One region of the Streptomyces sp. B1866 genome, then DNA from elsewhere that is predicted to be linked to it. Evidence: riboswitches for the same ligand, from Rfam matches in the RefSeq annotation. Region 1 holds a riboswitch; the other holds the start of a gene.
The links. Region 1 has a riboswitch for S-adenosylmethionine ahead of thrC (threonine synthase). Riboswitches for the same ligand answer to the same signal wherever they lie in the genome.
Positions count from the first base shown of each region.

Region 2: it holds a riboswitch for S-adenosylmethionine, as region 1 does, so the genes downstream of both, RKE29_RS14475 (aminotransferase class V-fold PLP-dependent enzyme) here and thrC (threonine synthase) in region 1, are expected to answer to the same signal.

Region 1 is NZ_JAVSCF010000016.1:15,126-29,479, forward strand. It holds gene RKE29_RS04620 (MurR/RpiR family transcriptional regulator) at 121-1,053, shown strand; gene murQ (N-acetylmuramic acid 6-phosphate etherase) at 1,194-2,129, shown strand; gene groL (chaperonin GroEL) at 2,417-4,045, opposite strand; gene RKE29_RS04635 (cold-shock protein) at 4,535-4,738, opposite strand; gene RKE29_RS04640 (MoaD/ThiS family protein) at 5,265-5,543, opposite strand; gene thrC (threonine synthase) at 5,540-6,904, opposite strand; SAM riboswitch class I at 6,898-7,051, opposite strand; gene RKE29_RS04650 (glucosyl-3-phosphoglycerate synthase) at 7,197-8,144, shown strand; partial or broken gene RKE29_RS04655 (trehalose-6-phosphate synthase) at 8,401-9,858, shown strand; gene otsB (trehalose-phosphatase) at 9,979-10,758, shown strand; partial or broken gene RKE29_RS04665 (DUF3263 domain-containing protein) at 11,157-11,375, opposite strand; partial or broken gene RKE29_RS04670 (ROK family protein) at 11,753-12,664, shown strand; gene nagA (N-acetylglucosamine-6-phosphate deacetylase) at 12,871-14,247, shown strand.
Region 2 is NZ_JAVSCF010000091.1:1,845-16,198, forward strand. It holds gene RKE29_RS14460 (NYN domain-containing protein) at 47-1,405, opposite strand; gene RKE29_RS14465 (hypothetical protein) at 1,426-1,671, opposite strand; gene RKE29_RS14470 (Lrp/AsnC ligand binding domain-containing protein) at 1,930-2,211, shown strand; gene RKE29_RS14475 (aminotransferase class V-fold PLP-dependent enzyme) at 2,243-3,703, opposite strand; SAM riboswitch class IV at 3,926-4,043, opposite strand; gene trpD (anthranilate phosphoribosyltransferase) at 4,424-5,497, opposite strand; gene RKE29_RS14485 (cytochrome bc complex cytochrome b subunit) at 5,763-7,397, opposite strand; gene RKE29_RS14490 (Rieske 2Fe-2S domain-containing protein) at 7,394-8,464, opposite strand; gene RKE29_RS14495 (c-type cytochrome) at 8,461-9,270, opposite strand; gene RKE29_RS14500 (heme-copper oxidase subunit III) at 9,337-9,957, opposite strand; gene RKE29_RS14505 (hypothetical protein) at 10,201-10,605, shown strand; gene RKE29_RS14510 (Ig-like domain-containing protein) at 10,683-11,978, opposite strand; gene RKE29_RS14515 (cytochrome c oxidase subunit 4) at 12,242-12,640, opposite strand; gene ctaD (cytochrome c oxidase subunit I) at 12,637-14,354, opposite strand, start outside.

The sequences.
Region 1 (14,354 bases):
GGCGGCCGGGCGCGGGCCGCGGGCGCGCCGGCGCACGGCGCGGACGGCGCGCTTCCGTCCCTGCGCGCACCCCTCCGGTCAAGGGTTGACGCGCGTCACATCCGGAAATACTTTTCCAGAGTGAGCAGCAGAGCGCGGGGCCCTTCCGCCGGTCGGCAGGAAGCGGCCCCTCCCGCGCCCAGCGCGCTCGCCGCGAAGATCCGCAGGCTGGCTCCCTCGATGACCCGCTCCATGCAGCGCGTCGCCGAGGCCGTCGCGGGCGACCCCGCGGGCTGCGCCGCACTCACCGTCACCGGCCTGGCCGAGCGGACCGGCACCAGCGAGGCCACCGTCGTGCGCACCTCCCGGCTGCTGGGGTACCCCGGTTACCGCGACCTGCGCGTCGCCCTCGCCGCCCTCGCCGCACACCAGGCGGCCGGGCGGCCGCCCGCGGTCACCGCCGACATCGCGGTGGACGACCCGCTCGCCGAGGTGGTCGCCAAGCTCGCGCAGGACGAGCGGCAGTCGCTCGCCGACACCGCGGCCGCCCTGGACGTCGTCCAGCTGGAGGCGGCCGTCGGCGCGCTCGCCACCGCGCACCGCGTGGACGTGTACGGCGTCGGCGCCTCCGGCCTCGTCGGCCAGGACCTCGTGCAGAAGCTGCTGCGTATCGGGCTGATCGCGCACGCCCACGCCGACCCGCACCTCGCGGTCACCAACGCCGTCCAGCTGCGCCCGGGCGACGTGGCCGTGGCCATCAGCCACTCGGGCCGCACCACCGACGCGATCGAGCCGCTGCGCGTCGCCTTCGAGCGCGGCGCGACCACCGTGGCGATCACCGGCCGGCCCGACGGCGAGGTCGCCCAGTACGCGGACCACGTGCTGACCACCTCCGCCGCCCGGGAGAGCGAGCTGCGCCCGGCGGCCATGTCCAGCCGCACCGGCCAACTGCTCGTGGTCGACTGCCTGTTCATAGGCGTGGCACAGCGTACGTACGACGTGGCCGCGCCCGCCCTCGCCGCCTCCTACGAAGCCCTCGCCCACCGCCACGCCCACCGCGCCGCCGCGCGCTGAGCGGGGCCGGGCCGGATCCGGGGCACGTCCGGACGCGTACGCCAGGACGTACCCCGTACGAACCACCGCCAGGGACCATACGGACCCTGCGACCCTACGGACTTACGACCTCACGGACTTACGGAAAGAGCCGCTTCGCCATGACCTCCACCACCGACAGCGCGCGCCTGCGCGCCCAGCTGGACCGCCTGACCACCGAGGCGTTCCGCCCCGAGCTGGCCGAGATCGACCGGCTCGGCACCGCCGAGATCGCCCGGATCATGAACGAGGAGGACGCCGGCGTGCCCGCCGCCGTCGCCGCCCAGCTCCCGCGCATCGCCGCCGCCATCGACGCCACGGCCGCCCGCATGGCGCGCGGCGGCCGCCTGGTGTACGCGGGCGCGGGCACCGCCGGGCGGCTCGGGGTGCTGGACGCGAGCGAGTGCCCGCCGACCTTCAACACCCGTCCCGACCAGGTCGTCGGCCTGATCGCGGGCGGCCCGGAGGCGACGGTGACGTCCGTGGAGGGCGCGGAGGACAGCCGGGACCTGGCCGCCGCCGACCTCGACGCACTCGGCCTCACCGCGCTGGACACCGTCGTGGGCGTCTCCGCCTCCGGCCGCACCCCGTACGCGGTCGGAGCGGTCGAGCACGCGCGCGGGCGCGGCGCGCTGACCGTCGGCCTGGCGTGCAACGCGGGCTCCGCGCTCGCCGCCGCCGCGGACCACGGCATCGAGGTGGTCGTCGGCCCGGAGCTGCTGACCGGCTCGACCCGGCTGAAGGCGGGCACCGCGCAGAAGCTGGTGCTGAACATGCTGTCGACCATTACCATGATCCGCCTGGGCAAGACCTACGGGAACCTGATGGTCGACGTGCGGGCCTCCAACGACAAGCTGCGCGCCCGCTCGCGCCGCATCGTCGCGCTGGCCACCGGCGAGCCCGACGCGGCCGTCGAGGCGGCCCTGGCCGCCACCGGCGGCGAGGTGAAGCCCGCCATCCTCACCCTGCTCGGCGGCGTGGACGCGGCCACCGCCGCGCGGCTGCTGACCGAGGCGGACGGACACCTGCGGGCGGCGCTCCACGCCGCGCGGGGCTGACGCGGGCGCTCGGACGCGCACGGGGCTGACGCGGCGCGCTCGGGCAAGGCGAGGCGTCGAGGTACGGGCCCGTGAGCGGCCCCGCGGGCCCGTGAGCGCGGGCGCGCCCTTCGGCCCGTACGCGCCCGTACGCGCCCGTACGCCCCGTACGCCCGTACGCCGTGACTCCCCTGCCGCCCCGCGCGAGCGGCAGACTCGGCCCCGAAACGCCGTCGGGGCGGCGCCTCCGGAATCCCGGAAGCACCGCCCCGACGTCACTCGGACAGGCGATCGCACTGCAAGGGCGATCAGAAGTCCATGTCACCGCCCGGCATGCCGCCGCCCGCGCCGGCACCGGCCGCGGCCTTCTCCGGCTTGTCGGCGATGACGGCCTCGGTGGTCAGGAACAGCGCGGCGATCGACGCGGCGTTCTGCAGCGCGGAGCGCGTCACCTTGGCCGGGTCGATGATGCCCTCGGCGATCAGGTCGACGTACTCGCCGGTGGCGGCGTTCAGGCCGTGGCCGGGGGTCAGGCCGCGCACCTTCTCCACCACGACGCCGCCCTCAAGGCCGGCGTTGACGGCGATCTGCTTCAGCGGGGCCTCCAGGGCCAGGCGCACGGCCTGGGCGCCGGTGGCCTCGTCGCCGTCCAGCTCCAGCTTCTCGAAGACGCCGGTCGCCTGGAGCAGGGCCACGCCGCCACCGGCGACGATGCCCTCCTCGACGGCGGCCTTCGCGTTGCGCACCGCGTCCTCGATGCGGTGCTTGCGCTCCTTCAGCTCGACCTCGGTGGCGGCACCGGCCTTGATGACGGCCACGCCGCCGGCCAGCTTCGCCAGGCGCTCCTGGAGCTTCTCGCGGTCGTAGTCGGAGTCGCTGTTCTCGATCTCGGCGCGGATCTGGTTGACCCGGCCCTGCACCTGGTCGGTGTCGCCGGCACCGTCGACGATGGTGGTCTCGTCCTTGGTGATGACGACCTTGCGGGCGCGGCCGAGCAGGTCCAGGCCCGCGTTCTCCAGCTTGAGGCCGACCTCCTCGGAGATCACGGTGCCGCCGGTGAGGACGGCGATGTCGCCGAGCATGGCCTTGCGGCGGTCGCCGAAGCCCGGGGCCTTGACGGCGACGGACTTGAAGGTGCCGCGGATCTTGTTGACGACCAGGGTCGCCAGGGCCTCGCCCTCGATGTCCTCCGCGATGATCAGCAGCGGCTTGCCCGACTGCATGACCTTCTCCAGCAGCGGAAGGAGGTCCTTCACGTTGGAGATCTTGGAGTTGACGATCAGGATGTACGGGTCGTCGAAGGACGCCTCCATGCGCTCCGTGTCGGTGGCGAAGTACGCCGAGACGAAGCCCTTGTCGAAGCGCATGCCCTCGGTGAGCTCAAGCTCCAGGCCGAAGGTCTGCGACTCCTCGACGGTGATGACGCCTTCCTTGCCGACCTTGTCCATCGCCTCGGCGATCAGCTCGCCGATCTGCGTGTCGGCGGCGGAGATGGAGGCCGTGGAGGCGATCTGCTCCTTGGTCTCCACGTCCTTGGCCTGCTCCAGCAGGGCGGCGGAGACGGCCTCGACGGCCTTCTCGATGCCGCGCTTGAGGGCCATCGGGTTGGCGCCGGCGGCCACGTTGCGCAGACCCTCGCGGACCAGCGCCTGGGCGAGGACGGTCGCGGTCGTCGTGCCGTCACCGGCGACGTCGTCCGTCTTCTTCGCGACCTCCTTGACCAGCTCGGCGCCGATCTTCTCGTACGGGTCCTCCAGCTCGATCTCCTTGGCGATGGACACACCGTCGTTGGTGATCGTGGGGGCGCCCCACTTCTTCTCCAGGACGACGTTGCGGCCCTTGGGGCCGAGGGTGACCTTGACGGCGTCGGCGAGCTGGTTCATCCCGCGCTCAAGGCCGCGCCGTGCCTCCTCGTCGAACGCGATGATCTTGGCCATGTGAAGTCCGTTCTCCCAAGACGTTGGGGTGCCTCCCACGGCGTACCAGGCCGTGGAGGCGGATTTCCTCGGACCGCGCTGGCGCCCGCGACGGACGGCCTGCCTGCCGCGCGGTCCCTAGGGACTCCGCCCGGCGTGCGGGCCTCACCGACCCGGTCCTGCTGTCACTCTCACTCTCTGAGTGCTAAGCCATAATTAGCACTCGCCACCCGAGAGTGCAAGGTTGCCCGGGGCGCGGGCGGGCCCGGGTCGCGCTCCGGCGGAGGGCCGGGCGAGCCCCCCCGGGGGCACCGGCCGGAGCCGGGGGCGCGGGTCCGGCCGCCTTTCGCGTACGGCCGGAGCAGCGGCGTTCCCGGGAGCACGGCCACCGGCTCCGCGGCGCCCCCGGGCGTGCGAAAGGCCCGCACCCCCGGGAGGGTGCGGGCCTTCCCCGTACGCGTGGTTCGTCTACGGTTCGCCTACACGGTCAGCTGCTGGCGCCTCGGCACTTCACGCCGACAGTCGGACCATGTCCGCCTGCGGCCCCTTCTGACCCTGCGAGATCTCGAACTCGACCCGCTGACCTTCCTCAAGGGTGCGGTAACCGTCCATCTGGATCGCGCTGTAGTGGACGAACACGTCCGCACCACCGTCGACCGCGATGAAGCCGTACCCCTTCTCCGCGTTGAACCACTTGACGGTGCCCTGAGCCATTCCTAACTCCCCTATTACTGGCCCCTGCGCAGGACCGCACTCCGCGGACCCGGGTCAGACCTCACCCCCCGGATGCGGAAGGTGTGCGCCGGAACGCGTCGACCGCCGCTGAATGTATCTGTCCCACTGCCCTCTGCAACAGGTCAATCGGACGAGAATTCCTGGCGCGCCGAAAAGCGCGATCGCTATGAATTCGGTGAAATCCCGGGCAACCCGGACCGGACATAAAGGGGTCGAACCGGCAAATCGCGCACACATTTTGTGCACATCTTGACGTTCGCTCAGATGGGCGGGGGTGATAGGCGACAGCTCAACTGTATCGCGTTCAACACACAAACTCGCCCCGTCCGTTTGTCACGAACGGGGCAAGGGAAGTCCTGTAAGACGGCCCGCGGTGAGCACCCGCCGCGCCGCCTTATGGCGGAGCGCGTTCTTCCGGTAGGTGCGGTGCGGCTTCGGCGCGCGGGGCCCGCCGCCGCATGCCCGAAAGCAGCGGCGGCGGGCCCCGGCGCGCCGGAAAGCGCGGTCAGCAGCCGCCGGCGACGGCGGGGATGATCGAGATCCCGGAGCCGTCCGGCGTGGGGGTTTCCAGGCCCTCGGCGAAGCGGACGTCGTCGTCGTTCACGTAGACGTTCACGAAGCGGCGCAGCCTGCCCTCGTCGTCGAGCACCCGGGCCGCGATCCCCTGGTGGTTCTTGTCGAGGTCGGCCAGCACCTCGCCGAGGGTGGCGCCCTCGGCGGCGACCTCCGCCCGCCCGCCCGTGTAGGTGCGCAGGATGGTCGGGATTCTCACGTTGACGCTCATGCGAGGCCAGCCTCTCGGAACGATGCCAGGGTCGGGCGGATGACGGCGGTGGGCCCGGTCGTCGGGGACACCGCGTCGAGGGTCTTCAGGCCGTCGCCCGTGTTGAGCACGACGGTCGTCAGGGCCGGGTCGAGCCGCCCGTCCTCGATCAGCTTCTTCGTCACGCCGACGGTCACGCCACCCGCCGTCTCCGCGAAGATGCCCTCGGTACGGGCCAGCAGCTTGATGGCCTCGACGATACGCGCGTCGTCCACGTCCTCCACCGCGCCGCCCGTACGCCGGGCGATGTCGAGCACGTACGGCCCGTCCGCCGGATTGCCGATGGCGAGCGACTTGGCGATGGTGTCGGGCCTGACCGGGCGCACCACGTCGTGGCCGTCCTTGAAGGCGCGGGAGACCGGGGAGCAGCCCTCCGCCTGCGCGCCGAAGATCTTGTACGGCCGGTCCTCGACCAGGCCGAGTGTGATCAGCTCCCGCAGCCCCTTGTCGATCTTGGTGAGCTGGGAGCCGGACGCGATCGGGATCACCAGCTGGTCCGGCAGCCGCCAGCCGAGCTGCTCGCAGATCTCGTACGCGAGGGTCTTGGAGCCCTCGGCGTAGTACGGCCGCAGGTTGACGTTGACGAAGCCCCAGCCCTCGCCCGCCGGGTCGCCGATCAGCTCGCTGCAGAAGCGGTTGACGTCGTCGTACGTGCCCTCGATGGCGACCAGGTCGCCGCCGTAGACCGCCGCCATGACGACCTTGCCGGCCTCCAGGTCGTGCGGGATGAACACACAGGAGCGCAGGCCCGCGCGGGCCGCCGCGGCGCCCACCGCGCCAGCCAGGTTGCCGGTGGACGAGCAGGACAGGGTGGTGAAGCCGAACGCGCGGGCCGCCTCCACGGCGATGGCCACGACGCGGTCCTTGAACGAGTGGGTCGGGTTGCCCGAGTCGTCCTTGATGTGCAGCTCGCCGGTCACGCCCAGCTCACGCGCGAGCCGGTCGGCGCGCACCAGCTTGGTGCGGCCCGGGTTCAGGCTGGGCTTGCCGGCGACGTCGGCCGGGACGGGCAGCAGCGGCGCGTACCGCCAGATGTTCTCCGGCCCGGCCTCGATGCGGGCGCGCAGGCCCTCGGGGTCGCCGGTCGGCAGGTCGTACGCGACTTCGAGTGGCCCGAAACACTCGGTGCAGGCGAACACCGGGCCCAGCGGGACGCGCTCGCCGCACTCGCGGCAGGACAGCGCGGCGGCGGGGCCGAGAGAGACGGCCGAACCGGGGGTACCCGGGCCCGGGTCGCCGGAAGCGGCGGAAGGAGTGGTCGTGTCGGCGGCGAGCTGCTCAGCGGCGTGCGCGGACATGCAGGCGAGGCCCTTTCTCCTCATCTTCCTCGCGGCGCACCTCGCCGCGAGCCGGAATTGGCACCTACCCCGCCGGGGCCTCGCCAGGTGGCCGGAGACCGGCCGCGCGAGACCAGCGGGAGGGTTGCCGGGGCTTCAACGGGCCGTTCCCTCTGCCCCTCTGGATGAGCGCTATAGCCACGGACGAGAGGCGCCCGAGGCGTTTGTACGCGACGATTCCGACATACGGAGGACACGTGCGTTGCTCAAGACTGTAACCGAAGGCCCGGATGGTTGAGGAAGTCGTCCGAACCGCGAGACACCGAGGAGACACGACGTGCTGGAAGAGGTGGAGCGTTGGCTCGCACACCGGTCCTGGTCAGCCGCCGATCGTCCGCTCGAACGCCTGCTGGCCGCCAAACACTCCCAGGCCAGCCGGGTGAGCGTGGTGATGCCCGCCCTGAACGAGGAGGCCACGGTCGGCGACATCGCCCATACCGTCCGCACCCGGCTGATGAGCGACACCATGCCGCTCGTCGACGAGCTGGTGGTGCTGGACTCCGGTTCCACGGATCGTACCGCCGAGGTCGCGGCCAAGGCCGGTGCGACCGTCGTGCACCGTGACGAGATCCTGCCGCGGCTGCCCGCGCTGCCCGGCAAGGGCGAGGTGCTGTGGCGCTCGCTGCTGGCCACCAGCGGCGACATCGTGTGTTTCATCGACGCCGACCTGCGGGAGTTCGACGCCCGGTTCGTCTCCGGCATCATCGGCCCGCTGCTGACCGAGCCGGAGGTGCAGCTGGTCAAGGGCATGTACGACCGGCCGCTGGCCGGCGCGGCCGGCCAGGGCGGGCGGGTCACCGAGCTGGTGGCCCGGCCGCTGCTGAACCTGCACTGGCCGCAGCTGGCCGGCTTCGTCCAGCCGCTCGGCGGCGAGTACGCGGCCCGCCGCACGCTGCTGGAGCGCCTGCCGTTCCCCGTCGGCTACGGCGTGGAGCTGGGCCTGCTGGTCGACGCGTTGCATACGGTCGGCCTGGACGCGCTCGCCCAGGTGGACCTCGGCGTGCGCAAGCACCGCCACCAGGACGGCCAGGCCCTCGGCAGGATGGCCGCCACCATCTACCGCACGGCCCAGCTCCGGCTGGCCCGCGGCCACCTGGTGCGGCCCCACCTGACCCAGTTCGAGCGCGGCACGAGCGGCTTCGTGCCGCGCACGGTGCCGGTGGACGCGGAGGAGCGGCCGCCGATCGTGGAGATCCCGGAGTACGCGGAGCGACGGGCGGCGTAGGGGCGGCGGGGCGGGGCCGCCCGGCTCCGCCCCGGGCCCACGGCGCCGACCACCCGGGCCGGGCCCACGGCGCCGCCGCCGGACCCTTGGGCGGGCCGGCGGCGGACCCTCGGGCGGGACCTGGAGCGGAGCCGGAAGGCACCCGGTGCCACGAGCGCTCGTACGTGCCCCGAACCGCTCGTACGTGTCGCACGCAACACCGTCCTTCGCGCAGCACACCTGTTTGGGTGGTGTGCGCCGTGGCTAATCTCGCGTCATGGTCTCAGAGCAAAGCGCCCGGCTCGCCCGGATTCTCCTGGCGTCCAACCGCGGCCCGGTCTCGTACCGGCTGCGCGAAGACGGCGCACTCGACGCCCAACGCGGCGGCGGCGGGCTGGTATCGGGGCTCAGCGCCATCGGCCCCGACGCCGACGCGGTGTGGGTGTGCGCGGCACTGGGTGACGGGGACCGGCAGGCCGCGCGGCGCGCGGACCGGGGCCACCTGGACCCCGGCGAGACCGGCGGCCAGCGGGTGCGGATGCTGGACATCGCGCCGGAGGTGTTCGCCGACGCCTACAACGGCATCGCGAACTCGGTGCTGTGGTTCGTCCACCACCTGCTCTACCAGACCCCCCTCGAACCCGCCTTCGACGCGGACTTCCGCGCCCAGTGGGCCTCCTACGAGGCGTACAACGCGGCCTTCGCCGACGCGCTCGCCGAGGAGGCCGCCGAGGGCGCGACCGTCCTCGTGCAGGACTACCACCTGACGCTGGTGCCCGGGCTGCTGCGCGAGCGGCGGCCCGACCTGCTGATAGGGCACTTCTCGCACACCCCGTGGGCCCCGCCCGACTACTACCGGATGCTGCCCGACGACATCGCCGCGCGCGTGCTGCGCGGCATCCTCGGCGGCGACCGGGCCGCCTTCCTGACCGAGCGGTGGGCGGCCGCGTTCGCCGACTGCTGCGCGGCCGTGCTGGGCGCGCGGGTCACCCGCGAGGACGGCGCGCTCGCCGTGACGTACGACGGGCGCACCACGCGGCTGGGCGTGCACGGCCTGGGCGCCGACGCCGACTTCCTGCGGGAGCGCTCGCGGCGCGCGGACGTGGACGAGCACGTCGCCGACCTGCGGCAGCTGATCGGGCCGGGCCGCAAGGCCGTCGTGCGCGTGGACCGCACCGAGCTGTCCAAGAACATCGTGCGCGGCCTGCACGCCTACCGCCACCTGCTGCGCACCCGCCCCGAGTGGCGCGAGCGCGTGGCCCACCTGGCCTTCGCCTACCCCTCCCGGCAGGATCTGAAGGTTTACCGCGACTACACCGCAGAAGTGCAGCGGGTCGCCGACGGCATCAACGCCGAGTTCGGCACGCCCGGCTGGCAGCCGGTCATCCTGCACGTCAAGGACGCCTTCGCCCGCTCCCTCGCCGCCTACCGGCTCGCGGACGTGGCCCTGGTCAACCCGATCCGGGACGGCATGAACCTCGTCGCCAAGGAGGTCCCGGTGGTCTCCGAGGCCGGCTGCGCGCTGGTGCTCTCCCGGGAGGCGGGCGCGCACGCGGAGCTGGGCGAGGACGCGCTGTCGGTGAACCCGTACGACGTGGAGGCCACCGCGCGGGCCCTGCACGACGCGCTGACCATGCCGGACGCCGAGCGCGCCGAGCGCTCCAAGCGGCTGGCCGCCGCGGCCACCGCGCTGCCGCCGCACGCGTGGTTCCTGGACCAGCTACGGGCCCTTGAGGCCCTTGGGCGGCAGCGACGCCCCGAGCCCGCAGCGCCGGCCGTGCCCGCAGCGCTCGCCCCCGCCACGGCCGCCGGCCGGGAAGGGCTGGCCGCGCTGCTGCGCCACCCCGAGCGCGCCGTGATCGCGCTGGACTTCGACGGCACGCTGGCCGCCATCGTGCCCGACCCCGAGCAGGCCCGCCCCCACCCCGGCGCCCTGCCCGCGCTCGCCCGGCTCGCCCCGCGCGTGCGCGCGGTCGCGGTGATCACCGGCCGGCCGGCCGACGTCGCCGTGCGGTACGGCGGCTTCGCCGGGGCCGCGGGCCTGGAGCACCTGGTCGTCCTCGGCCACTACGGCGCCGAGCGCTGGGAGGCGGCCGACGGCGCCGTGCGCGCCCCCGCCCCGCACCCGGGCGTGGCCGCCGCCGAGGCCGAGCTGCCGGGCATCCTGGACGCGGCGGCGGGCAGCGGCGGCGAGGGCGCGTACGTCGAGAAGAAGGGCGACCGCGCCGTCGCCGTTCACACCCGGCGCGCCGCCGACCCCCAGGGCGCCCTGGAGCGGCTGCGCGGCCCGCTGACCGCCCTGGCCGAGCGGCACGGGCTGGCCGTGGAACCGGGCCGCCTCGTCCTCGAACTGCGGCCCCCCGGGGTCGACAAGGGCGTGGCGCTCACGGAGTACGTGCGGGAGGTGGGCGCCGGGGCCGTGCTCTACGCGGGCGACGACCTGGGCGACCTGGCCGCGTTCGGGGCGGTGGAGAAGCTGCGGTCGGACGGCGTGCCTGGGCTGCTGGTGTGCAGCGGCAGCGGCGAGGTGCCGGAGCTGGAGTCGCGGGCGGACGTGGTGGTGGACGGCCCGGCGGGGGTGGTCGCCCTGCTGGCCGCGCTGGCGGACGGCCTGACGGGGTCCGCCTCCGCCTGACGGCTCCCGGCTGCGTCTGACGGGCACGGGCTGCGCCTGACGGCTCCCGTCTGTGTCTGACGGGTCGCGGCTCCGACTGCGCGGCAGGCTCACCGGCTCCGGCTGCGTCGGCAGGCTCTCCGGCTCCGGCTGACTCCAGGCCCCGGCTGACGGCCCCGGCTCCGCGCCGGACACCCGACTCCGGCCGACAGGCTCCCGCGGCGGCCTCCGCCCGCGCCCGCGGGGCTCCGAGGCAGACGCGGGGGCGGCCTCACGGCCGTCCAGGGGCGGGGTCCGGCGGGGAGCCAGCGCCGCCCGTTCCTAGCGGTGCCGCCCGTTCCTACCGGCGCGGCCCGTCCAGATGCCGCGGGCGGACCAAGGGTGCCGGGGGCGGCCAAGGGTGCCGCTGGGGCCCTCCCTCAGCGGCGCCCGCGCCGTGCCTCGCGCAGGCGGCGCAGGCGGCCCACGGTCACCGGGTCGTGTCGGAGCGCGCGGGGGTCGTCCAGAAGCGCGTTGAGGAGCTGGTGGTAGCGGGTCGGCGAGATGCCGAGCTGTTCCCGTATGGCCCGCTCCTTGGCTCCGGCGCCCGGCCAGCCGCGCCGCTCGAAGGCCAGCAGGGCGCGGTCGCGGTCGGAGAGGGCTTCGGGGCCGGCGGTCCCGGCCTCGGCCGAGCCGTCGTCCCCGGCCGCGGGCGCGCGGTCGTCTGCCGGGGTCCCGCCGTCCTCCGGAGCGGTCCCCCCGGTGGCCGCATCGCCCTGCCGGGCGCCCCCGTCCCGTACGGAATCGTCGTCCCGCGCGTGCCGGGCGTCCGCCTCGGCCGGGGTCCGCCCGCCGGAGCCGTCCCGGCCGGCTCCGGCGGGGGCGGCCGCGTCACCCGGTCCGTTCGCCATCACGTCTTCCACCCTGCCACGGGTACTGGACTAGACCTCTCCCGGGGCGGCGCGGGAGACTGTCACCCGTGGATTCCGTCGGCCCCGAGACCTCCCGCACCGCCGCCGCGGCGCCCGGCGCGTCTGTGCGCCACGTCATCGCGCTCGACGTGGGCGGCACCGGCACCAAGGCCGCCCTGGTGGGGGCCGACGGGTCGCTGCTGTACGAGGCGGCGCGGCCGACCGGGCGGGAGCGCGGGCCCAGGGCCGTGGTGGCCGGGCTGCTGGACTTCGCCACCGAGCTGCGCGGCGTGGGCGAACGGCGGTTCGGCGGGCCCGCCGCGGCGGCCGGGGTCGCCGTGCCCGGCGTGCTGGACGACGCGCGCGGGGTGGCGGTCTTCGCCGCGAACCTCGGCTGGCGGGACGTGCCGCTGCGCGCTCTGCTGGCCGAGCGGCTGGGCGGCACGCCGGTGGCGCTGGGCCACGACGTGCGCGCGGGCGGGCTGGCCGAGGGGCGGCTCGGGGCGGGGGCGGGCACGGCGCGCTTCCTGTACGTGGCGCTGGGCACGGGCATCGCGGGCGCCTTCAGCGTGGACGGCCGCCTGGAGCCGGGCGCGCACGGCAACGCGGGCGAGATCGGCCACATCGTCGTACGGCCCGGCGGCGCGCCGTGCGGGTGCGGGCAGGCGGGCTGCCTGGAGCGGTACGCCTCGGCGGCGGCGGTCGGCCGGGCCTGGGCGGCCGCCGGCGGCGGGCCGGGCGCGGACGCCGCCGACTGCGCGCGGGCGGTGCAGGCCGGCGAGCCGCGCGCGGCACGCGTGTGGCGGGAGGCGGTGGGCGTGCTCGCCGACGGCCTGGTCACCGCGCTCACGCTGCTCGACCCCGGCGTGCTGATCGTCGGCGGCGGCCTCGCGGCGGCGGGCGAGACGCTGTTCGCGCCGCTGCGCGCGGCCGTCGCGGAGCGGATCACCTACCAGCACCCGCCCCGTATCGTCCCGGCCGCGCTCGGCCACGCGGCCGGGTGCCTGGGCGCGGGCCTGCTCGCCTGGGACCTCGTCGGAGGCGGCGGACCACCGGCGGAAGGCGGCGGGCCGCCCGCTTCTGTTGCCGACGCCACCCAAACCTCCGGAGCCGATGAGACCCGTCACGGCGTCCCAGTCGGTGAAGGCCACGACGATGACGACGACGCCGGGGAACCCGGCCGCACCGCCCGGCCCCGTGCCGCCCGGTCCGACCGCGCCGACCAGCCCACGGAGGTAACAGCCTGATGGCCACGCTGCGACTCACCGGCGCCCGGCTCGTCCTGCCGGGCGGGGTGGTGGAAGACGGTCTCGTGGTGGTCGAGGGCCGGCACGTCACGTACGCCGGGGCCCGCGGCGTACGGGACCGCGGCCCGGCCGCACGGGACGCGACGGGCCGGAACCGGCCGGGCCCGGAGGCACCGTACGGGCCGGGCACGCCCGACGCGCCGTACGGGCCCTACGGGCCGGGCACGCCGGGCACGCCGGACGGGCCGTACGGGCCCTTCGGGCTGGAGGAGCCGTACGGGCTCGCCGGCCTGGACCGCTCCGGCGCGCCCGGCCCGTACCCCGGCACCGACTCTCTCGACCTGCGCGGCTGCTGGATCGTCCCCGGCTTCGTGGACGCGCACGTGCACGGCGGCGGCGGTGCGTCGTTCTCCGCGGGCACGGCCGAGGAGGCGCTGGCCGTCGCCCGTACGCACCGCGCGCACGGCACCACCACCATGGTCGCCTCCACCGTCACCGGCGACCTGGACGACCTCGCCCGGCAGGCCGCCGCGCTGGCGGAGCTGGTGCGGCAGGGCGACCTGGCGGGCGTGCACTTCGAGGGTCCGTTCCTGTCCCGGCACCGCTGCGGCGCGCACGAGCCGGCGCTGCTGCGCGACCCAGACCCGGCCGACGTGCGCAAGCTGCTGGACGCGGCGCGCGGCACGGCGCGCATGATGACGCTCGCGCCCGAGCTGCCCGGCGGCCTGGACTCGATCCGGCTGCTGGCCGACAGCGGTGTGGTGGCGGCCGTGGGCCACACGGAGGCCACGTACGAGTCCACGCTGGCGGCCATCGAGGCGGGCGCGACCGTGGCCACGCACCTGTTCAACGCCATGCCGCCGCTGCTGCACCGGGTGCCGGGCCCGGTGGCGGCCCTGCTGGAGGACGAGCGGGTCACCGTCGAGCTGATCAACGACGGCACGCACCTGCACCCGGTGGTCCTGCGGCTGGCCTTCGACCGGGCGGGCGCGGACCGGGTCGCCTTCATCACCGACGCGATGGCCGCGGCGGGCATGGGCGACGGCAGCTACCCGCTCGGTCCGATGCGGGTCGAGGTCGCCGACGGGGTGGCGCGGATCGGCGACGGGCCGACGGCCGGATCGATCGCGGGGTCCACGCTCACCCTGGACCGCGCCTTCCAGCGGGCGGTGGCCATAGACGGGCTGACCGTGGCGCAGGCGTCGCGGGCGCTGTCGGGCACGCCCGCGCGGCTGCTCGGCGTGGACGACCGGGTGGGTTCGCTGGAGGCGGGCAAGGACGCGGATCTCGTGGTGCTCGGCGCGGACTTCGCCCTCGTGGGAGTCATGCGCCGCGGCGAATGGGTATGTAGCCCTCGGGTGGCCCCCAAGTAATCTAAGGAGCGACGGCGTTGAGCGGGGGCGGGCGGCCCGCGGGCTGGGCCGACGGCCGCCTGCTTTGACATGATCGCTCGCGCGCCGGTCCGCTCGCCGCACTGGTC
Region 2 (14,354 bases), on a different contig from region 1:
TCGTAACCTCACCGTACGCTGACGTCACAAGGGTCACAGCGTCACCTCATGTACGGGCCAACCTCTTCAGCAGCAGCAGCGACGCCACCGGCCGGGCCCCCGCCCGCGCCACCCCGTCGGCCACCTCGCGGTCCGCGGAGACCACGACCACCGGCCTGCCGGGCGGCTCGGCCCGCACCAGCTGCCGGATCAGCTCGTCCGCGGTCACGCCCGGCTTGCTGAACAGCACCCGCACCCCGCGCGGCGGGGCCAGCAGCACCGGCGCCGCCAGCTCCGCGCCGTCGAACACGCACGTCACCTCCGCGCCCGTCTGCGCCGCGAGCATCGCCAGACCCCCCAGCAGCCGCAGCCGCTGCTTCTCCAGCGGCATCGTGGGATAGCCGGTCTTGGTGACGTTGTAGCCGTCCACCACCAGGTGTGCCTGCGGCAGCGCGAGCAGCTGGTCCAGCAGCGCCGGGTCGGTCTCCGACAGCGCCCGCGTGGCGATGTCCTTCGGCGTCATCCGCCCCGGCTCCAGCGCGTCCACGGTGTCCGCGGGGCGGACGGACGCGGGCGGCAGCGCCAGCTCCCGGCGCAGCCCCTGGGCCGCCTCCAGCACCGTGTCCAGCAGCAGCCGGGCCCGCATGTCCACCACGCTGCGCCCCTCGCGCACCGCGCGGCGGTTCGCCTCCAGCGCCGCCTCCACCTCCGCCAGCCGGCCGCGCAGCCGCCGCGCCTCGCCCTCGGCCACCGCGAGCCGGGCGTCGGCCGCGGACCGCTCGCCGGCCAGCTCGGACTCGGCCCTGCGCAGCGCCGCCTCGCCGCGCTTGACGTCGCTGTGCGCGGCGCGCAGCTTGCGCTGGAGCACGTCCGCCTCCTTGCGCGCCGCCTCCAACTCGGCGCGCATCCGCTCCACCTCGCCGCGCCCCTCGGCCCGGGCCTGCGCCAGCTCCTGCCGCAGCCGCTTCAGCTCGCGCTCCGCCTCCTCGCCGGCCCGCTCGGCGGACGCGCGCTGCGCCTCCTCGCCCGCGGCCTCCACCAGCTTCACCCAGCCCGCCGGCCGCAGCACGTACGCCACCGCCGCCACGTCCAGCGGATCGGCGGCCGCGGGCGGCGACCCGCCCTCGATGGCCTCGGCCAGCTCGGCCTCGCTCTCCCGCAGCCGGCTCGCGACCCGCTGCCGGAAGACCGGGTCGGACTCCACGGCGGCCGCCATGGCGTTGCCCGCGAACTTCGCCCGGCGCGTAGGGGTGAAACGGGCGTACTGCCGCAGAGCGGGCGGAAGTTCGGCGAAGGTCAGGCCGCCGAAGGCGTCCGCGACCAGCGCCACGACCCGCCGCCGCACGCCTTCGGGCAGGGGGTGGCCGAGGGCTTCGGCGCCGCCGCCGGCGTCACCGGCCGCTTCCGGGCCGCCCGTCCGCTCCACCACGCGTCACGCTCCGTATTTCACGCGCTCGCGCCCGCTCCCGGCCGGTCGACCAGCTCGATCTGGTCGACCGTGTTGCACCAGCGGCAGCGCACCGACTCGATCGTCTCGCTGACCACCTCGCGGTCCTCGACGCGCGGCTCGCCGGCCAGGTCCAGGTGCACGTACTCGACGGCCTTGGTGGACCGGGTGACGTCGAACCGGGTGAGGTTGCCGCACAGCGTGCAGCGCCAGCGGGTCGTCTCGGTCGGCAGGGGAACGGCCATGGTGTCATCGTCCTCGGCTTGTCTGGGCACGTCTGGGCTCCCCTGTAACCCTACGGCCTAGGCCGGGGCCCGTGACGAGCCGTAAGGGTCTCCCGGCCGTGTCCGGCCCGCGCTCCGGCGCACCCGCCAGCGCACGCGGCCGACGCCTCCGGCGCCCGGCGGCGCGGGCACGGAGGGGCGCCGCGGGCCGGCGTGGCCGGCCGGGGAACGAGCGCCTAGAGTAACGGCGCGCACCGGGCGCGAGCGAGGGAGGCAGCCGTGATCACCGCGATCGTGCTGATCAAGACCAGCGTGGACCGGATCCCGGAGCTGGCCGAGCGGATCGCCGCCCTGGACGGGGTCAGCGAGGTGTACTCGGTCACCGGCGCGTACGACCTGTTCGCCATGGTCCGCGTGGCGGGGCACGACGACCTGGCGGAGGTCATCCCGGGCCGGATCAGCAAGCTGCCCGGCGTGGTCGCGACCGAGACCCACATCGCCTTCCGCACCTACTCGCGGCACGACCTGGAGGCGGCGTTCGCGATCGGCCTGGACGCGTAGGCCGCGCGCTCCCCGCGCCGCGCCGTCCCGGTCAGAGGTCGGCGGCCTTCCGGCCCTCCGGCACGCACCGCCCGGCCTCGGTGCGGTAGCTCCACCGCGCCCCGTGCTCGACCAGCTCCCGCACCGCCGTCACGAACCGCTCGACATGCTCCTCCGGGGTGCCGGCGCCGAAGCTGACGCGCACGGCGTTCAGGGCGCGCTCCCCCGGCGCCGCGTCCGGGGCCCCGCACTCCCCCGGCTCCTGCGGCGCGTGGTCCAGCAGGGTGCGCACCAGCGGGTGGGCGCAGAACAGGCCGTCGCGCACGCCGATGCCGTACTCGGCGGACAGCGCGGCGGCCAGGTGCGAGCTGTTCCAGCCCGCCACCACGAAGGACACCACGCCCACCCGGGGCGCGTCGTCGCCGAACAGCGACAGCACCCGCACGCCGGGCACCTCGGCCAGCCCCGCGCGCAGGCGCGCCAGCAGCCGCTGCTCGCGCGCGGCCAGCCGCTCCCGGCCCGCCTCGGTCAGCGCCTTGCAGGCGGCGGCGATGGCGTACGCGCCGATGACGTTCGGCGAACCGGCCTCGTGCCGGGCCTCGGAGGTGTGCCACTCGACATCGACGCCGCCGTCGGCGGCGCGCGCCACGCGCCGGCTCGCGCCCCCGCCCGCCAGGTACGGTTCGGCCTCCCGCAGCCAGTCCGCCGCGCCGGCCAGCACGCCGGCGCCGAACGGCGCGTACAGCTTGTGCCCGGAGAAGGCGACCCAGTCGACGTCCAGGGCACTGATGTCCACCGGGTGGTGCGGCGCGAGCTGCGCGGCGTCCAGCACGACGCGCACGCCGTGCGCGCGCGCCGCGGCCGCCAGCTCCCGCACCGGCCACAGCTCCCCGGTCACGTTGGACGCGCCGGTCACGCACAGCAGCGCGGGACTCGCCGGACGCCCGGCCACCGCCGCCCGGAAGGCGTCGACCGCCTGCCGGGGCGAGCGCGGGGCGGGCAGGTAGGTCACGGTCACGTCCGCCCGCCGCGCCCACGGCAGCAGCGCCGCGTGGTGCTCGGTCTCGAACACGAACACGCGCGTGCCGTGCGGCAGCGCGGCCGCCAGGAGGTTGAGCGAGTCGGTGGTGGAGCGGGTGAAGACCACGTGGTCGCCGGAGCGGCAGCCGAGGAAGTCGGCGATCCGCCGCCGGCTGGCCTCGAACAGGTCGGTGGACAGCTGCGACAGGTACCCGGCGCCCCGGTGCACGCTGCCGTAGTACGGGGCGTAGGCGGCCACGTCGTCCCACACCCGGCGCAGGGCGGGCGCGCTGGCCGCGTAGTCCAGCGCGGCGTAGGGGGCCTCTCCGCCGGTGACGAGCGGGACGCGGACGTCCTCGCCCAGGACGGGCAGCGGCGCGTCGAGCGGTCCGGCGGTCGCGGCGGCGGTTTCAGTGAAGGTTTCGGTGGCGGTTTCGGTGGCACACGAGGCGGGACGGTCGGCGGTGACGGCGGCGGCAGGGCATGCGGACATGGCGGGATCTCCCGGTGGGACGAGCACACGAGGCGGGGCGGCGCGCGAAGGCGCGGACCGCGCGGCCTGGGCGCGGGCGCGGACGTGAAGAGGAAAGGAAGCGGCTCGGCGCGGGGCGCACGGGCCGTACAGAAGACGCGTGAAAGGGGCCGACCGGCCCTAGCGCATTCGCTGCATCACGTACGCACTCCCTCGACCACCAGGACCCCTGGTCTCGCGAGGGGTCCGCGCTTGCCGTGGACCTCGCTGCCCACGGCCTGGTCATCACCCGGGGCACCCCGCCACGGACGGAGGGTTGCCGGACAGCGGGCCGGGGCCGTAGTCGCTGTCACTCGTGACCTGGAGCCGATTATGCCAGTCGGGTACGCGCGCGCAACCACCGTCCGCATCCCGGAACGCCAGGCCCGCACGGCCGCGCCCAAGGCCGCCGCGGCCCCTGCCCCGCCGCGCACCCGGAGCGCGCCGCTGCCGGACCAGGCGGCGTACAGCGCGCCCGCGCGTGAGGGTGGTGGCCCGACACGCGGGCGGGCGGCTGGAGCCGACGCCCTGCCACCTGCGGGGAATCCCCCGGCCGGCCGTGGCTCGTCGGCCCAGGCCGAGCCGAGTCCCGATCTCCTGACACCCCGTCGGAACGTCTCGCCGCAAACGGGCCGGGGGCCCAGGGCATGGCCCCGGAAGCGGGCAGGGGCGGGGCGGGGAGAACTCCCTGCCGCGCCCGCCCTACGCGCGCGTGGCCCGGACCCACCGCTCCAGCGTCCGGCCCGCCGCCCCCGAGTCGATGGACTCGGCCGCCCGCTCGATGCCGGCCCGGATGCGCTCCTCCAGCGGCTTGTCGCCCGGGTCCGGGTCGGCCGCGACCAGGCCCGCGGCCGCGTTGAGCAGGACCGCGTCCCGTACCGGGCCGGTCTCCCCGGCCAGCAGGCGCCGTGCGACGCCCGCGTTGTGCGCCGCGTCGGCGCCGCGCAGCGCGGCCACCGGCACCAGGTCCAGGCCCACCTCGCGCGGGTCGAAGGCCTGCTGCCGCACGCCGCCGTCCCGTACCTCCCAGACCTGGGAGGTGGCCGTGACGGTCAGCTCGTCCAGGCCGTCGTCGCCGCGGAAGACCAGGGCACTGGAGCCGCGCTCGGCGAGGACGCCCGCGACGATGGGCGCCATGCGGGCGTCGGCCACGCCGGTGGCCTGGGCGCGCACCCGGGCCGGGTTGGTCAGCGGGCCGAGGAAGTTGAACGGGGTGGCGATCCCCAGCTCGCGCCGCGCGGAGGCGACGTGCCGCAGCGCGGGGTGGTGGGCGAGGGCGAAGCAGAACGTGATGCCCGCCTCCTCGGCGACGGCCGCCACCCGTTCGGGTGACACGTCGAGGTTGACGCCCAGCTCCCGCAGGACGTCGGAGGAGCCGCTGGCGGAGGAGGAGGCGCGGTTGCCGTGCTTGACGACCTTCGTGCCGGTGCCGGCGACGACGAGCGCGGCCATGGTGGAGATGTTGACGGTCCTGGCGCGGTCGCCGCCGGTGCCGACGACGTCGACGCTGGGACCGGGCACCTCCACCAGGCGGGCGTGCGCGTACATGGCCCGTACCAGGCCGGACATCTCGGCGACGGTCTCGCCCTTGGCGCGCAGCGCGACCGCGAACCCGGCGATCTGCGCGTCCGTCGCCTCGCCGCTCATGATGCGGTCCATGGCCCAGGCGGTGTCGTCCGCACCGAGGTCCCGGCCGGCCAGCAGGGCGTCGAGGATGTCGGCCCAGCTGCGGGCCGTCGCGTCGCTGCCGGCTCCGGCCGGGGTCACCTCGTGCATGGCGCGCTCCTCCTGGCGTGCGGGGGCCTCGCGGGCGGGCGGCGGCCCGCGCTGTGCGTACGGCACGGTCCGGCGTGGCACCGGTGATGCCGGCCGGGCCGTCCCGGGCCGGGCCGGCCACCCAGCCTAGCGGCGTACGGGCGCCGTGGGCCGCCCGCCCGCATCGCGGACAGGTTCGCCCGGCCGGAAGAACACCGGGGCCCCGGCCCGGACCGTGGCGGGTCCGGGCCGGGGCCCCGGGGTGGAGCCTCGCGGCGGGAGGGGATCAGTGGTGGCCGTGGCCGCTGGTGATCTCCCGGTACTCCTCGGCCGTCGGCTTGGGGATCTGGCTGCCCTCGCCGAAGTAGCCCTTGGAGAGCTTCGCGCGCAGCTTCTGCGAGCGGGTGATCCGGCGCCGTACGCCGTTCTCGTCGACCTCGGGGCCGATCTCGTAGGCTTGCGCCTGCTCGTGCTGGGTGAGGGTGTGCAGCTGCGCCTGCGACAGCGGCTCGTGCACCTCGACGAACTCGCCGTGCGGCAGCCGCTTGATGATGCCGGACTCGCGTCCGTGCAGCACCTTGTCCCGGTCGCGCCGCTGGAGGCCCAGGCAGATCCGCTTGGTGACGAGGTACGCCAGCACCGGCGCGACGAAGAACGCGATCCGCACGAACCAGGTGATCGAGTTGATCGACAGGTGGAAGTGGGTGGCCCACAGGTCGTTTCCGCCGCCGACGAGCAGGACGAAGTAGACCGTCAGCCAGGCCACGCCGAGCGCGGTGCGGGTGGGCGCGTTGCGCGGGCGGTCCAGGATGTGGTGCTCGCGCTTGTCGCCGGTGATCCACGCCTCGATGAACGGGTACACGCCGATCGCCAGCAGCACCAGCGGGAAGACCGCCAGCGGGATGAACACGCCGAGCACCAGCGTGTGGCCCCACGCGCTGATCTCCCAGCCGGGCATCACGCGGATCAGGCCCTCGGAGAAGCCCATGTACCAGTCGGGCTGGGCGCCGGTGGACACCTGGTCCGGCCGGTACGGGCCGATGGCCCAGATCGGGTTGATCGTCGCGATCGCGGAGAGGGCCGCCAGCAGGCCGAAGACGAGGAAGAAGAAGCCGCCCGCCTTGGCCACGTACACCGGCAGCAGCGGCATGCCGATGACGTTCTTGTTGGTGCGCCCGGGGCCCGGGTACTGCGTGTGCTTGTGGAAGAACACCAGGATCAGGTGGCCCACCAGCAGGCCGAGCATGATGCCCGGCAGCAGCAGCACGTGGATCGGGTAGAGCCGGGAGATGATGTCGCCGCCCGGGAACTCGCCGCCGAACAGGAAGAAGTCGATGTACGTGCCGACGAGCGGGACGGACAGGATCGCGCCGTGGATGAACCGCAGGCCGGTGCCGGACAGCAGGTCGTCGGGGAGCGAGTAGCCGGTGAAGCCGGTGAACATGCCGAGCACGAACAGCAGCCAGCCGAACAGCCAGTTGACCTCACGCGGCTTGCGGAAGGCGCCGGTGAAGAACACCCGCATCATGTGCACGAACATGCCGGCGAGGAACACCAGCGCGGCCCAGTGGTGGATCTGCCGGACCAGCAGGCCGCCGCGCACCTCGAAGCTGATGTCGAGCGTCGAGCTGAACGCCTCGGACATCCGCACGCCCTGCATCGGCACGTACGGGCCGTGGTAGGTGACCTCTTCCATGCTGGGGTGGAAGAACAGCGTCAGGTAGACGCCGGTGAGGATGATGATGACGAAGCTGTAGAGGCAGACCTCGCCCAGCATGAAGGACCAGTGGTCCGGGAAGATCTTGCGCATGTTGGCCTTGGCCAGGCCGTAGATGCCCAGCCGGCCGTCGGCCCAGTCGGCGACCCGCTCACCCGCGGGGGCCTTGCCGTCCCGGCGCCGGGTGTCGCTCACAGTACTCATCCGCGCTCCCAGAAGGCCGGGCCGACGGGCTCGGCGAAGTCGCCCATGGCTTCGAGGTACCCCTCGCCGTCCACGGTGATCCGCAGCTGCGGCAGGGCGTGGCCGGCCGGGCCGAAGATCACCCGGCCGCCGTCGGCGAGGTCGAACGTCGACTGGTGGCAGGGGCACAGGACGTGGTGCGTCTGCTGCTCGTACAGGTTGATCGGGCAGCCGACGTGCGTGCAGATCTTGGAGAAGGCCACGATGCCCTCGTGCGACCAGTCCAGCTCGCGCTTGTCCTTGATGTTCTCCGGCTGGAGCCGGATCAGCATCAGGGCCGCCTTGGCGATCTCCACCTGGAAGTCGTGGTCGTCCTCCTCCAGCCCCTCGGGCATGGCGAAGGTGAGGGAGCCGACGGGGATGTCCTCGGGCCGCAGCGCCTGCATCGTGTTCTGGTTGATCAGCCGCTTGCCCTTGCGCCAGGCGGTGTGCCGCAGCTTGTCCTCCGGCAGCGGGCCGAGGTCGCGCAGCAGCACCAGGCCGGACAGCGGCACCAGGGCCAGCGCGCCGAACAGGGTGTTGCGGGCCAGCTTGCGGCGGCCGAACCCGGACTCGGCGGCGCCGTCCTGGAAGTCGGCGAACACCTTCGCCCGGGTCTGGGCGTCGGCCTCGATCGGGTGCCGCTCGTCGATGATCTCGACGTCGGACATCAGGGTGCGGGCCCAGTGGACCGCGCCCGCGCCGATGGCGAACAGGGCGAGCCCGAGGGTCAGGCCGAGCGCGAAGTTCAGGGCGCTGATGTGGCCGATCGGGAAGACGTAGATGATCTTGTCGACCGGCAGCGCCACGAACGAGGCGATGAAGGCGACCGTGGCCAGCATCGAGACCGTGAACAGCAGGGCGACGGTGCGCTCGGAGCGCCGGGCGGCCTGCTCGTCGATGTCCTGGACGCGGTGCTCGTGGGGCGGCGGGCCCGGGTCCGCGAACGGGTTCTCGGCGGTGTCGACCTCACCTCCGGCCGCCGTGCCGTGCCCGTGCGGGAGGTTGTCCTCCGCTTCCGGTGCTTGCGAGATGTCGTGACTGCTCATGACTTCCTGGCCTTTGCGGTACGGGCGGCGAGCCAGATGGTGAGGACGATCAGGGCACCCATGCCGAACACCCAGGCGAACAGGCCCTCGCTCACCGGGCCGAGGCCGCCGAGCTCCAGACCACCGGGGGTTTCGGCCTTGGAGCCGTTGACCGCGTTCAGGTACGCGATGATCTCCTTCTTCTCCTTCTCCGGCAGCGTGGAGTCGGGGAAGGAGGGCATGTTCTGCGGCCCGGTCAGCATGGCCTCGTAGAGGTGCTTGTCGGACACGCCCTTGAGGGAGGGCGCGAACTTGCCGTTGGTCAGGGCGCCGCCCTTGCCGGAGAAGTTGTGGCACTGCCCGCAGTTGGTACGGAACAGCTCGCCGCCCCTGCCGATGTCCGCGCCCGACGGGTCGTACTGGCCGCGCCACGGCTTCTCCGGGCCCGCGCCCAGCGAGGCGATGTACGCGGCGAGCTGGTCGATCTTCGACTGGGAGTAGATGTTCCGCTTCTTCGGCACCTGGGCGCCCGGCTGCTGGGCGGGCATCCGGCCGGTGCCGACCTGGAAGTCCACGGCGGCCGAGCCGACACCGACCAGGCTCGGACCGTCCGACGTCCCCTGGCCGCCGGTGCCGTGGCAGCTCTGGCAGCCGACGGCGTACAGCTTCTTGCCCTCCTCGATGGCGAGGGACTGGGCGGAGGTGTCCTCGGCCTTCGCCTCGGTGGGCGAGAGCGCGGCGTACAGCCCCCCGGTGACCGCCAGCGCGAGGAGTAGGACGACGAGCGCGGCCAGGGGATGGCGCCGTCGTGCGGAGAGCTTTTTCACGGATTACCCCGGTGTCAGGATCTCTTGCGTCGATGCGATGCGGACGTTGGTCCGGTGCGGACCGGCTTACTTGATCAGGTAGATCGTGGCGAAGAGACCGATCCAGACGACATCGACGAAGTGCCAGTAGTAGGACACGACGATGGCCGCCGTCGCCTGCTGGTGGGTGAACCTCCTGGCCGCGTACGTGCGTCCCAGCACCAGCAGGAAGGCGATGAGCCCGCCCGTCACGTGCAGGCCGTGGAAGCCGGTGGTGAGGTAGAACACCGAGCCGTACGGGTCGGAGGACAGCGACAGGCCGTCCTTCTTCACCAGCTCGGTGTACTCGAAGATCTGGCCGCCGATGAACACCGCGCCCATGATGAACGTGATCACGAACCAGAAGCGCAGCTTCTTCACGTCACCGCGCTCGGCGGCGAACACACCGAGCTGGCAGGTGAGGGAGGAGAGCACCAGGATCGTCGTGTTCACCGAGGAGAACGGGACGTTCAGCGACTCGGCCATCTCCGACCAGTGCTCTTCGCCCGTCACCGAACGGAGGGTGAAGTACATCGCGAAGAGCGCCGCGAAGAACATCAGCTCGGAACTCAGCCAGATGATGGTCCCGACGCTGACCAGGTTCGGCCGGTTGACCGACGGGTGCGCGTGCCCGGTTTCTACTGTCGTTGCTGTCGCCACGACCGACATTATGTCGGTCGCTTATCTCGTGCTCACTCCGGGGGTGCACTTCGGAGTGTCCGCGGCGTCGCCGCAGCTCGTCCGGGCCGCGGCGCGGTTCGCTCGAACGGGGGAAGGCCGGGTACGCCCCCTGCCCGGGCGCGGCGCGCGGCGGTAGCATCGCGTCAGGATCGCAAGTCGTGAAGTCGCCCGTACGCGCCCGCCGCCGCACGCCGGTGCGGCGCGGGGCGCGTCCTGCGGAGGTGTGAGCCCATGCGACCGACGGCCACGGTGCTGGTCTACAGCGACGACGCGGGGACCCGGGAGCAGGTGCGGCTCGCGGTCGGGCGGCGGCCCGCCGCCGACGTGCCGCCGGTGGAGATCCTGGAGTGCGCGACCCTGCCCGCCGTGCTGTCCGCACTGGAGGCGGGCGGCGTGGACGCGTGCGTGCTGGACGGCGAGGCGGTGCCCGCCGGCGGCATGGGCGTGTGCCGCCAGATCAAGGACGAGATCTTCCGCTGCCCGCCGGTGCTGCTGCTGATCGGCCGCCCCCAGGACGCGTGGCTGGCCACGTGGAGCCGGGCGGACGCGGCGGTGACCCACCCGGTCGACCCGGTGGCCCTCGCGGACGCCCTGGCGGACCTGCTGCGCCGGCGCCCGGCGGCCGTGGGCGGCTGACCGCCGCGTGGCCCGCGCCCCGGGGGCCACGGGGACCGTCCCGGGGGCGCGGGGCTGCCGTCCCGGGGGCGCGGGGCTCAGGTGCCGGGGCGCAGCCTCGCCGACCGGGTCCCGTCCGCGGCGTCCGGGGCCGCCCGGTGGGGCGTCAGCGCGCTGTTCGCCCGCCACAGCCGCCACGGCACGTTCCAGTCGCCGAAGCCGTTGTCGAAGGGCGTCATGGTCGCGCCCCCGCTGTTGACCGTCCGCACGATGTCGCCGACGCGCGTGGTCTCGAAGAACCAGTGGGCGTCCTCGGTGCTCATGCCGGTGCAGCCGTGGCTGACGTTCTCGTACCCCTGGGAGTCCACCGACCAGGGCGCGGCGTGCACGTACTCGCCGCTCCAGGTCAGCCGCGCCGCCCAGTGGACCAGCAGGTCGTAGGAGTCGTCACTGCTCTCGGAGATGCCGATGGTGGTGCCGCGCATGCGCACGGTCTCCTCACGGGACAGGATCACCTTGACGCCGTTGCGGGTCTCGTAGCCGGACTTGCCGGTGGTGACCGGCAGCACGCGGACCACACGCCCGTCGCGCAGCACCGTCATGCGGTGCGCGGCGGCGTCGGTGACGGCCTCCACGCGGTCGCCGGTGCGCAGCGTCATGGGCGGGGTCGCGCCGCCGAAGAGTCCGGGGCGCACCCGGGCGCCGCGGAGGGTGGAGCGCACGGACACGGTGGCGTGCGCGGGCCAGTAGCCGCGGGGCCGGTAGTGCAGGGTGCGGTCGTCCACCCAGGTCCACGAGCCGGTCACCGCGGGCCGTGAGGTGACCTTCAGGGAGCGCTCCACCAGGGCCCGCTCGGCCGGGTCGGCGACCGGGTCGGACAGCCGGGCGGTCAGCGGCTGCCCGACGCCGTACGTGCCGGAGCCGGGGCCGAGGGCGACGCGCAGCCGCCGGTCGCCGGCCTCGGCGGTGTCCACGCCGAGGGTGTGGCGGCCCGGGGCGCCGCGGCCGTTCTCGGTGCTCACCCGCAGCGTGTAGTGGGTGTCGGCGGTCAGCGGCGTGGTGCTGTGCCAGCGGCGGCCGTCGGCGGTCAGCTCGCCGCGCAGGTGGCGGCCCGCCTCGTCGCTGGCCGTCACGTCCGTGATGCGTCCGCCGTCCCTGGCCGTGACGACCAGCGGCTGGTCCGGGTCCGCCGGGCGGCCGGCCGCGCGGCCCGCCGTGCCGACGGTGAGCTGGTGCGCCGCGTCGTACGGCCGGGAGGCCAGCGGGTCGCCGGAGGGGCCGCCGCAGGCGGTGAGCCCCGCCACGAGGGCCGCGACGAGGGCCGCGGCCGGCGCGGGCACGCCCCGCAGGAGGGTCCGGGCGCCCGCCGCCCGGGACCGGGATTGGTGACTCATGGTTTCACGCTAGGAACCCCGGCGGCGTACGGCGCGCTCAGTGCGCCGAACGAGGGGCGGCGGTCGCCCGGGAGGACCCCGGGGCTCGCGGCCCGGTGCACGAGCGGGGCGGCCGTGCCGCTCGGAGCCGGGCCCGGCAGACAGGCGGGTGGCCCGGACGGCCGGGTGTGCCCGCGCGGGTGGCCCGGCCCGCGCCACGCGGGACGCCGAAGGGCCCGGACGCGCGCTGGACGCGTCCGAGCCCCGTGCCGCTCGGCGGGCGGCTACTGGTTCTGGTTCTCGCCGCGGTAGTACTCGAAGACCCAGCCGAAGATGCCGACCATCACCATCGGGGCCGAGAAGAACATCAGCCACCAGCCGAAGACGACGCCCAGGAAGGCCAGGGCCCCGCCGACGGCCAGGGAGAGCGGCTGCCAGCTGTGCGGGCTGAAGAAGCCCAGCTCGCCGGCGTCGTCGGCGACGTCCGCCTCCTTGTTGTCCTGAGCCCCGGTGTCCACCCGGCGCGCGGTGAACGCCAGGTAGTAGCCGATCATGATGCTCAGGCCGAAGGCCAGGAAGAGCGCCGTGGTGCCGGCCGGCTCCTTCGACCAGGCGCCGTAGACGATCGCCATGGCCAGGATGAAGACGGCCAGCCAGATGAACATCTTGCCCTGGACCTTCACTTGCCGGCCTCCTGTCCGCCCGCGAGGGCCTTGTCGGACTCGGGACCGACGTTCTCCAGCTGGTCGAGGGCGGCGATGTCCGGGTGGTGCAGGTCGAACGCCGGCGATTCGGAGCGGATGCGCGGCAGGGTGAGGAAGTTGTGCCGCGGCGGCGGGCAGGAGGTCGCCCACTCCAGCGAGCGGCCGTAGCCCCACGGGTCGTCCACCTCGATCTTCTTGCCGTACTTGGCGGTCTTCCAGACGTTGTAGAGGAACGGCAGGATCGACAGGCCCAGCAGGAAGGAGCTGATGGTGGAAATGGTGTTCAGGGTGGTGAAGCCGTCGGCCGCCAGGTAGTCGGCGTACCGGCGCGGCATGCCCTCGGCGCCGAGCCAGTGCTGGACGAGGAACGTGCCGTGGAAGCCGACGAACAGCGTCCAGAAGGTGATCTTCCCGAGGCGTTCGTCGAGCATCTTGCCGGTGAACTTCGGCCACCAGAAATGGAATCCGGAGAACATCGCGAAGACCACCGTGCCGAACACCACATAGTGGAAGTGCGCCACGACGAAATACGAGTCCGAGACGTGGAAGTCCATCGGCGGCGAGGCGAGGATCACACCGGTGAGACCGCCGAAGGTGAAGGTGATGAGAAAGCCGACGGCCCACAGCATCGGTGTCTCGAAACTCAGTGAGCCCTTCCACATGGTGCCGATCCAGTTGAAGAACTTCACACCGGTGGGCACCGCGATAAGGAAGGTCATGAAGGAGAAGAACGGCAGCAGCACGCCTCCGGTGACGTACATGTGGTGCGCCCACACCGTCACCGACAGGCCGGCGATACCGACCGTCGCGCCGATCAGACCCATGTAGCCGAACATCGGCTTGCGGCTGAACACCGGGATCACCTCGGAGATGATCCCGAAGAACGGCAGCGCGATGATGTACACCTCGGGGTGGCCGAAGAACCAGAACAGGTGCTGCCACAGCAGCGGGCCGCCGTTGGCCGCGTCGAAGACGTGCGCCCCGAACTTCCGGTCCGCCTCCAGCGCCAGCAGCGCGGCGGCCAGCACCGGGAAGGCCAGCAGCACCAGCACACCGGTCAGCAGCGTGTTCCACACGAAGATCGGCATCCGGAACATGGTCATGCCCGGCGCCCGCATGCAGATGATCGTGGTGATGAAGTTGACCGAGCCGAGGATCGTGCCGAAGCCGGACAGCGCCAGGCCCATGATCCACATGTCGGCGCCGATGCCCGGCGAGCGGACCGCGTCCGACAGCGGCGAGTAGGCGAACCAGCCGAAGTCCGCCGCGCCCTGCGGGGTGAGGAACCCGGCCACCGCGATCAGCGACCCGAACAGGTAGAGCCAGTAGGCGAACATGTTCAGCCGCGGGAAGGCCACGTCCGGCGCGCCGATCTGCAACGGCATGATCCAGTTCGCGAAGCCCGCGAACAGCGGCGTCGCGAACATCAGCAGCATGATCGTGCCGTGCATCGTGAACGCCTGGTTGAACTGCTCGTTCGTCATGAGCTGCGTGCCCGGGCGGGCCAGCTCGGCGCGCATGAACAGCGCCATGACGCCGCCGATGAGGAAGAACGCGAACGACGTCGTCAGGTACAGCGTGCCGATCGTCTTGTGGTCGGTCGTGGTCAGCCACTTCACGACCACGTTCCCGGGCTGCTTCCGGCGCACCGGCAGCTCGTCCTCGTACGAGGCCGCCTCACCGGCACCCTGGG